DNA from 3 places in the Virgibacillus sp. MG-45 genome. Region 3 is predicted to be linked to each of the others. Evidence: riboswitches for the same ligand, from Rfam matches in the RefSeq annotation. Region 3 holds a riboswitch; each other region holds the start of a gene.
The links. A riboswitch is a leader RNA that binds a small molecule or an ion and turns the genes downstream of it on or off. The one in region 3 is predicted to bind cobalamin.

Region 1 (3,284 bases), on a different contig from region 3:
GATGAAATGGGTGCGTTAGTCGTAGGTGTTCCAATTGACGGTGGAAATGGTGCAGTTGTCATTTATCAATCCCTTGGTGTCGTGGATCAAACAAAGGCTGAAACAACGCAAATTATTTTCTTAGCAGCAGGAATTGCCATTATTTTGACGACGATTTTTGCGTTCTTTCTTTCGACCCGGATCACCTCACCACTTATAAAGATGCGTGAAGCCGCCTTTGATCTTACACGGGGAGAGTTTAATACGAAAGTACCCATTTTGACACATGACGAAATCGGTGAATTAGCAATGGCTTTTAACCGTATGGGAAGGCAGCTTAAATTTCATATAAATGCGCTTCGTCAAGAAAAAGAACAGCTTTCAAGTATTGTCAGCTCGATGGCGGATGGTGTGATTACATTGAGTAGAACAGGTGAAATGATTGTGACAAATCCACCAGCCAATCGCTTTATCGAGGATTGGTACTATGAAATGAATATCCCATTTAAAGAAGGTCAAATGAAGCTACCAACGCCATTACAATCGATTTTGAAAGAAGTAATTCAAGGTGAAAATGAAGTACTTGAAGAAATTACATTACAAGGACGAAGCTGGGTTATGATTATGACCCCTTTATATGATCAATCGTACGTTCGAGGAGCAGTTGCGGTTATTCGTGATATGACTGAAGAAAGAAGACTGGACAAGCTCAGAAAGGATTTTATTGCGAACGTTTCGCATGAATTAAGAACACCTATTTCTATGCTACAAGGGTATAGCGAAGCGATTGTTGATGATATTGCAGAATCGAAAGAGGAAAAAAACGAGCTTGCACAAATCATTTATGAAGAATCGCTACGCTTAAGCAGACTTGTAAATGAGCTACTCGATCTTGCACGCATGGAAGCAGGGCATATTCAATTGCATAAAGAGCAGGTGGAGCTAGAGCCGTATATTAAACGGATTGTGCGTAAATTTAAAGGGATTTCAGACGATAATCACATTGATCTTAGGTTGAAAACATCATTACAGCAGGACATAGGTTGTTTTGATCCTGATCGCATTGAACAAGTCTTTACGAACTTAATTGATAATGCCATTCGACATACGAGTGAAAATGGATTTGTGAGCCTATTTGTGCGCTATGATGGAAACAATTTTCACGCAGAAGTAGAGGATAGTGGAAGTGGAATTCCAGAAGAAGACCTTCCGTTTGTTTTTGAACGCTTTTATAAAGCGGATAAGTCTCGCACAAGAAACAAAAAGAAGAAAGGTACTGGATTAGGTCTGGCGATTGCTAAAAATATTATTGATGCACATCAAGGCACAATATCTGTTAAAAGTAAGCTAGAACATGGTACAACCTTTACCTTTAAGATTCCGGCAAAAACAGAGTAGAGAATCTGTTCATTTTTCAAAAAGTCTGTTATGATTAAAATTGAATTGAATACAATGTTTGGAATTGGTGTACAGTAATGTACTTAATAGGGAATTCAGTGAAAAGCTGAAGCTGTCCTCGCAACTGTAAGTGATAATCGAAACAAGCATTACCACTGTATGAACATTCATATGGGAAGGGCTTGGAGTAGGCTTTAGTCACAAGTCAGTAGACCTGCCATTTCAATTGTGTCAATGCTTCGAGGGAAAAGCGATTGAGACAGCCGAACGGACAATAAAGTATCATTGTGTAGTTAGGTATGTCGTTAAAAGCTGACTCTTTTGGAGTCAGCTTTTTTAAGTAACGCTCTTCTCCTCAATAATTTTATTATGGAGGATGAGAAACAATGAAGGTACAAAAGTGGATTTATCGTTTACTTCCATTACTGCTTGTAGCAAGTTTATTAGCTGGTTGCGGGTCGACTGACGAGGAAAAATCAAATAAACCTGCTTCCAATCAAACAGAACAGCAAGCATCGGGGAATGAAAGTGACAGCAAAGAAAAAGAAGAAACAGTTGTTATTACAATTTCTAAGGACAAGGGAAAAGAGCAAATAACAGAAAAGGAAGTCCCAATTAAAGAAGATGCTATTTTAATGGATGTCTTAAAGGAAAACTTCCAAATTGAAGAAGAAGGCGGATTTATTAACGCTGTTGAAGGAATCGCCCCAAAAAAAGATGAGAAAAAAGCTTGGATGTATTCCGTAAATGGAGAAGTGGCTAATGTTGGTGCTGCTGAGTATAAGCTTAAACCAGGTGACAAAGTAACGCTTGATTTACAATCATGGGAATGATTTAGGTGAACATTTATAAACTTACATTATTAGCAATTTTAGCTGCATTGGCTATTGTAGGGCGAATCGTATTTACTTTTCTGCCGAATATCCAGCCTGCTACTGCAATTATTATTATATGTGGAATGCTTTTAGGACCTTTTTCCGCACTTCTCATGGCGTTTCTCGTTACATTTTTGTCTAATATGATTCTCGGTACAGGCATTTGGACGATTTGGCAAATCGTTTCTTGGGGGATAATTGGCATACTTAGTGGATTGCTCGGTAAGTTCCCGAAACGCATCCCTTTATTTGTCATCGTGTTATTCGCAGTTTTTAGTGGATATTTGTATGGATTTATCATTTCCTTAACAAATTATCAAATCTCTGGTCAGATGTTTTGGGCTTACTATATCGTAGGACTTCCATTTGATACAAACCATGCAATCGGGAATGCAATATTCATTGTTTTATTTTATCCAATGCTTGCTTATTTGATAAAAAAATATGCAAATGGGCATTTCCCCATTTATAATGCACATCAATTATAAGGATAAAAAAGTGCTTTCCGCCGAATTAGGAAAGCACTTTTTTCATAGCATGATTTAACGAGACTCATTTTTCAGCGGATCACCTTTAAAAGGAGTTTCTCCAATTTTTATCGAATCACTCGGGCAGCCGTCACGGGCATCAAATAAATCGTCCTCTAATTCATTCGGAATTTGCTTTACTCCTTTATTATCATCAAGGACTACATAAGCTAGTCCCTCGTCATCATAGTCAAAGATATCTGGTGCAGTTATGCCACAGGCTCCACATGCTATGCATGTCTCTTTATCAACAATTGAAAATCGTTTTTCCATGAGGAGTCCTCCTAAAAAAATAGAAATCTATATGCTTGATCGGTTAATAATTTAAAATTAATAAAAAATCACCCAAGAAGGATGCAATTGGTTGATCATCTCCTCTATAATAGATTGTAAGCTTGTTTAAACTTCATTTCAATAATTGACATTACAAAATAAAGAGAAATAGTGATTGGAGATTTGAAAATGTACCTAGAAAAGGTGATAGATTATGCGTTATCGCAAATAA
Region 2 (3,284 bases), on a different contig from region 3:
GCAATGACGAGCAAAATAATGACTGCATCGCTCCACTCACCGACTATTGCTGAAATCGCTGCCGCAGCAATTAAAATATAAATAAGTAAGCTGTTTACTTGCCGCCAAACCAAGACTAGAAAAGATGCCTTTTTTGTTTCTTCAAAGCGATTCGGTCCAAACGTAGCTAACCGCTTTGCTGCCTCTTCTGCTGATAGCCCTTGTTCCACATTAGTTTTGTGTAGATTTTCTGCTTGTTGATCCTTTTCCGCTTCCATGTTACCCCTTCTTTCATCTAATAATAATAGAATCCAGTCTGTTATTAATCGAAAAAAGCTAACACTTGATTTATGATTATTGTAGCAATATTTACGCTGTCCAACAATTTCCAGCAAGGATGGACACTATTTTTTCTAACTTATTATATGAGATATTCGAAATATTATTTGAGGAGAATCAGAAATGAATATATATGTAGATGCAGATGCAAGTCCTGTAAAGGATATTGTGATAACAATCGGGCAACAAGAAGCTATTCCAGTAATTCTCGTGAAGAGCTTTAATCACTTTTCACATGAAGAGGATCCAGATGGGGTAAAAACAGTTTATGTCGATCACGGGGCAGATGCTGCTGACTATCGCATCATTCAACTCGTATCAAAAAACGATATTATAATTACACAGGATTACGGACTTGCCTCGCTTGGACTAGGAAAAGGATGCCATGTCCTTAACCATAAAGGATTTGCTTACACACAAAATAACATCGATCGACTGCTTCAAACACGGCACTTAAGTGCAAAAGCGAGACGCGCAGGCCAACGTACAAAAGGTCCTAAGCCTTTTACAGAGGAGGATCGGGAAAAATTCACCGTCTTACTCCTGCAAACCGTCCAAAGGGCTAAAGAATAGGCACATCCCTTTGCAAGCGCACACAAAAGAGCAGGAAAAAACGGAACAAAGCGCTTGCTTTTTTCCGTCTTACAGCAATATTTGCTAACATTGCCTCCTGCTCTAATCGTCTCTTCTTTTCATTTACGTATTGCTTACCTGCATTGTTTGACGCTGTTGTCGCATCGCTACACGCTTTTCGCGATGCTTTTTCCGAGATGGTGCAGAATCATAAAGCTGCTGTTCTTCAGGTGTAGTTGGATATACCTTTGGAACCGGAATTGGCCTCCCCGCTTCATTCACAGCTACCATTGTTAGGAATGATTCGGTAGTAAGCTTTTCCTCATGCTTAATTAAATCCTGTGCAACTACTTTTACATAGACCTCCATAGAACTTGTTCCTGTATAGGTTACATAGGCTTCCAAGGTTAATGAATCTCCTGCCTTAGCGGATGAGAGAAAATCAACCGAATCAATAGAAGCTGTAACAACCGCACTCTTTGCGTGCTTCATTGCTGTTAATGCTGCAATTTCATCGATATATGCTAGCACCTTCCCACCAAAAATAGTATCCAAATGATTTGTATCTGGCGGCAAAACTAATCGCGTTTGCACTGTTTTTGTTTCACTTATTGTTTTCTTCTGCACTCCGTTTCCTCCCTATAGTGAAGCTTCAACCCGCGGTGATTCTTCTATCCCACACTAATTGTTCGTTGAGCACAACATGCAACGTGCAACTTGACCCTCACTTAAGTAGCAGGCTCATGGGGAATAAAAAAAGAACCTTTCTAAGATGATATAGAAGGTTTTCGGCCTAGTCGAAATACACATGTATCCTAACATGCATCATTTCGTCACACCCTCCTATCTCCCGTAGGAAAAAATGTCCTTCCGCATGGCAGGTTTCCTGGCTCTGCTTCAACGAATCGCTTACCTTCCCAATTTCTAATGAAATCAGTGGTGTATACAAGTCGATTCTTCACATTACAGTGGCGGGACCGCGCTGGACTCACACCAGCTTCCCTTTTCAACCTTGCAAGCAAGGTCACCATGTGGCGATTATTTAATTTTTGTTCCATTATTTATTGTAACATAAGGGATCTTATTCTACATAAATTGTTACTTTTCTATACTATTTCTGCCCGCTTCATATGCTTTTCCTTCTTTAAGGAACTTCGACAAAAATACACGCAACTCCTTTTTCCTAACATTAGATGTAGCAAAAAAACACCTTTGATTCAAGGCCAAAGATGTTTTGAATGCGTGTTATATTTTTTTAATCGTAAAGTGGTCACGAAGCACGGCCCAATTTTGTGGAAAGTCATTGCCTAGCACCCAATAACTAACACCTCGCAAGCCATAATCCTGCACCAACTTATATTTCGCAGCCATGCTTCTTGCATCCTCAAACCATACTTCATGCTGTTGTCCATTTTCATCTGTATAGCGGAAAAACGGAGATTGTGCCACCATATCATATTGAATCGCTGCTCCATATTTTAGAGCAAGCTGTACTGCCTGCTGTGGACTAACTGAAGTGGCAAAGGTTCCTTGTACCCATGGGATTTTCCAATCACGGCCATACAGTGGCATACCTACAACTACTTTATCTCGCGGAATTACTGTTACTGCATAATCAAGAATATCCTTTACCTTATTAAGTGGTGCAATGGCTCGCGGTTCTCCTCCTGCCCACCCCCACTCATAGGTCATTAAAATGATAAAATCTACTATTTGTCCTTGTGCTTTATAGTCATGTGCTTCATACAATAAGCCTTGTTGCTCTCCGCGCTCCTTTGGGGCTAATGCTGTTGAAACTGTAAATCCTTCTGGATGCAACCGAGAAACGGTCTTTCGTAAAAAAGCATTGTAGTTTTCTCGATCCTCTGGGTATACATATTCAAAGTCGATATTCAAGCCACGATAGCCTTTCCCTTTCATCGTTGAAACGATATTTGTAAGGAGTTTATCTTGAACATCTGCGTTACGAAGAACTGCAGCTGCTAAATCCGAATCGAATTTTCGATTTTTGAAATTAGTAATCACTAAAAGCGGCGATACCTTTGTAGTTCGTGCTGCATCTAAAATCGTTGTATCCTGAAGTACACTAATTGTTCCATCTTCCTTTACCCGGTGCATAAATGGAGATAAATACGTGAAATTTCTTCCTAATACGAGCACTTCCTCTGCCCCTTGCTCATTAATCTCAGTTGTGTATGCGTTGACCTCCTTCGTCGGCTTTTTTGGCAAAGGAATTCGCAGCATTTGCCCTTGATTAATAAGTGATGGATTAGCTATTCCATTTACGGCAGCGAGCTCATTAACCGTAATCCCATACCGTTTGGCAATTTGCCACAATGACTCCCCTGGCTGAACTTGATGAGTGGTATAAGGCAATTGCAAAACTTCCCCAA
Region 3 (3,284 bases):
TTCTCCTTGCTTAACTGAAGACTTGTTTTAATTGTGTAATAAGCAATTCGTTCATATAAGTCATCTGCAAAGGCTACCGCTTCTTCACTTTCCCAATGTATTCCCTTTAAAGCAAGCAGGTGATGCCAGCCAAATGTCCCTAAGCCAATCGCACGATATTTTTTATTTGTCATCTGTGTTTGTAAAATCGGTAACGTATTAATATCAATTACATTGTCTAGCATACGAACCTGTATGGAAATCAAGCGCTCTAATGCATCATCTGGTACTGCTCTACCCAAATTAATCGAGCTTAGATTACAAACAACGAAATCTCCTGCGTGATATTTTTTAACAATTGTTTGATCCTGTTCGATAAATTCTTCAATAAATTGTGTTGGAGACTGATTTTGGGTAATTTCTGTACAAAGATTCGAGCAATAAATCATACCGGCATGGGCGTTACTATTTTGCCGATTTACTTCATCACGGTAAAACATAAACGGTGTTCCTGACTCTAATTGCGATTTTAGGATACGTTTCATAATCGTAATTGCCGGAACTTGCTTTCGAGATAACGTTTCATTAGCTATGCAAGCCTCGTATTTGCTCCGCCAAGAACCAGATCCTTTTTGCTCATCGTAAAAGTCTTCTAAAGAAAATCCCATGACCTGTCTTACTTCATGCGGGTCAAACAAATACCAATCACCACGCTTGTCCACTTGTTCCATAAAATAATCCGGCAAACAAACACCTGTAAAAATATCATGTGCACGCATACGATCGTCACCATTATTTAGCTTTAAATCAAGGAACGATTCAATGTCTGTATGCCACACATCCAAGTAAATCGCAATGGCACCTTTACGTGTACCGAGCTGATCTACACTTACTGCAGTATTATTTAATTGCTTAATCCACGGAACAACGCCACTCGACATTCCTTTAAAGCCTTTAATAGCGCTTCCTCGCCCACGGATTTTCCCCATATACACACCAATTCCTCCACCATTTTTAGAAAGCTTGGCGATATCTGAATTACTATCGTAAATAGATTGCAAGCTATCATCAACGGTATCTATAAAACAACTAGAAAGCTGTCCATGCGTTTTTCCAGCATTGTTTAAAGTTGGGGTAGCAACGGTCATATATAAGTTACTTAATGCCCAGTACGCTTCCAGTACGAGCTCTGATCTATTTTCCTCTGGCTCATCCTGCATGAGGTGCATGGCAATAATCATCCAACGCTCCTGTGGTAATTCAAATGGATTCTTTTCATGGTCTGTTGCTAAATAGCGGGTTGCCAATGTATGAATCCCAAGGTATGTAAACAGTAAATCTCGCTTCGGATCGATATGTTTTGCAAAGTGCTCGATCTCACGCTGCGTATATTGTTCGAGGAGGTGTGGCGAATAGATTCCTTCCTCTATTAATCGATTTATTAGTTTATAAAAACTGCCATATTGATTAGATACAGCTTCTCCTCGATTGCGCGCTGCACGTCGATATAAATCTTGCAAATAAATGCGCGCAGCTAAAAAAGTCCAATCCGGACTGGCTTCATCGATGTTTTCTAGTGCATTCTTTACAAGAACATCCATTGTCTTCTCCATAGAAGATTCTGGAGAGATGGCTTTTACCGCCTTTGCTTTATACATTTCTGTATCAAGCTGTAACCCCTTATTTGCTTCATCGATCACGTGAATCATTTGCTCTTGATGATTTTGCAGAGCTTCTGTTGTCATGGCAATTCCTCCTGTTTAAAAACAATATGTATATAGCTTAATAAACACGTTTTACTAGAAACGGATTCCCAAATAAAAAAACCGCCCACCTTCAGTGTGAACGGATTAAACGACAGAAATAGCCTATGCACTCCTACCGTTTCACCATTCTATCACCCCGAAGAAATGAAACTAATGAATTATGGCAGGTCTCCTGACTTGTGCTTCCTTCTACTAGGTGTCCTTCCCATATCGCTGCCTATCAAGCACTTCGACACAGTGGATATCCCGTTCGTCCACACTTACAGTTGCGGGGGCAGCTTCGGATTTAAACCGAATTCCCTTTTAAGACAATTTCTTGTCACCGTAACTCAAAAACACTATATATAGTGTTTAAATTATTAAAAATAACAATATATTGTATTTAAAGACTATCATAGAACATTCTTAAAAGCAATAGCGTATCATTTCATTTTTTATAAAAGAATCGATTTTTATTTTTGATATTGCTCTAGCCTTCTAAAAAAATGATGCAAAAACGTATGAAATAATTTTTCTGTCGGCAGTAATTTTCGTTCCTCAGAAACGAGAACCCCAACTGTTCGCATAATACTCGGATCTACGATAGGAACCTTTACTGCTGAGCGAGGAATATTATCTACCAATGTTATTTCAGGCACTAACGCTACTCCTAAACCAGCCGACACCATTCCTTTCACTGCATCCATATCCGCTCCTTCAAAGGCAATATCCGGTTGAAACCCATGCTGCTGGCATGCTTTTAACGTGATATCACGAAGCATAAAGCCCTCCGGAAAAAAGATAAACGCATCCGTTCGAAGCTGATTTAATTTAATTGAGGATGCGGTTGCAAGCGAATGGTTTCGGGGCAATAAAGCAACAATACGTTCATGAAACAGAACGCTTCCTTCCATGCCTTTCGTTTCCTTTGGTAATGGTGCCAATAACGCAAGGTTAATGTTTCCGCGATGAACCCAATCAATTAATTCATGATATGCTCCTTGATTTAGCTCAAATTTTACATTTGGATATTGCACACGAAATGCTGATATCGCTGTTGGCAACAGATAAGAAGCCATACTACTTGTATAACCAATGTGAATCGTTCCACGTTCTGGCTCCATATATTCCTCCACAACTTGTAAGGCATTGTTAATGACATTCATAGCCTGTTCCATATGATCTAAAAAAATCCGTCCCATTGGCGTTAATCTTACATTGCGCCCTTCACGAATAAACAACTCTACTCCAAGTTCCGCCTCTAAATTAAAAATTTGTCTACTGACAGCAGATTGCGCAACATGCAACGCATTTGCTGCTTCTGTAACATGCTCTCGCTTTGCTACTTCTATAAAATACTTAATTTGCCTTAGCTCCATAACGTCCCTCCTTACCAAACTTTTCTTCGTTACTATATTCCGACTTTTCCTTTTCATTATCTCATATCGGCATTAATTATATCTATAATTAATATTGCTTCGATCATTTTCAACCGTTACAATGAATAGTAACATCGTATATTCTTATAGAACGTTATCGGACGTTGAATCAAACAGGTGG

Region 1: linked by a shared signal. The riboswitch ahead of SPK86_RS13345 (DUF4430 domain-containing protein) and the one ahead of SPK86_RS08500 (ribonucleoside-diphosphate reductase subunit alpha) in region 3 are both predicted to bind cobalamin.
Region 2: linked by a shared signal. The riboswitch ahead of SPK86_RS14865 (acyl-CoA thioesterase) and the one ahead of SPK86_RS08500 (ribonucleoside-diphosphate reductase subunit alpha) in region 3 are both predicted to bind cobalamin.

What each region holds. Positions count from the first base shown of each region.
Region 1 is NZ_JAXOFU010000013.1:41,095-44,378, reverse strand. It holds gene SPK86_RS13350 (ATP-binding protein) at 1-1,377, shown strand, start outside; cobalamin riboswitch at 1,426-1,613, shown strand; gene SPK86_RS13345 (DUF4430 domain-containing protein) at 1,764-2,210, shown strand; gene SPK86_RS13340 (ECF transporter S component) at 2,216-2,740, shown strand; gene SPK86_RS13335 (ferredoxin) at 2,795-3,052, opposite strand; gene SPK86_RS13330 (helix-turn-helix domain-containing protein) at 3,242-3,284, shown strand, end outside.
Region 2 is NZ_JAXOFU010000018.1:10,648-13,931, reverse strand. It holds gene SPK86_RS14875 (calcium-translocating P-type ATPase, PMCA-type) at 1-257, opposite strand, end outside; gene SPK86_RS14870 (YaiI/YqxD family protein) at 442-891, shown strand; gene SPK86_RS14865 (acyl-CoA thioesterase) at 1,015-1,518, opposite strand; cobalamin riboswitch at 1,751-1,938, opposite strand; gene SPK86_RS14860 (LysM peptidoglycan-binding domain-containing protein) at 2,137-3,284, opposite strand, start outside.
Region 3 is NZ_JAXOFU010000006.1:119,450-122,733, reverse strand. It holds gene SPK86_RS08500 (ribonucleoside-diphosphate reductase subunit alpha) at 1-1,724, opposite strand, end outside; cobalamin riboswitch at 1,891-2,087, opposite strand; gene SPK86_RS08495 (LysR family transcriptional regulator) at 2,198-3,103, opposite strand.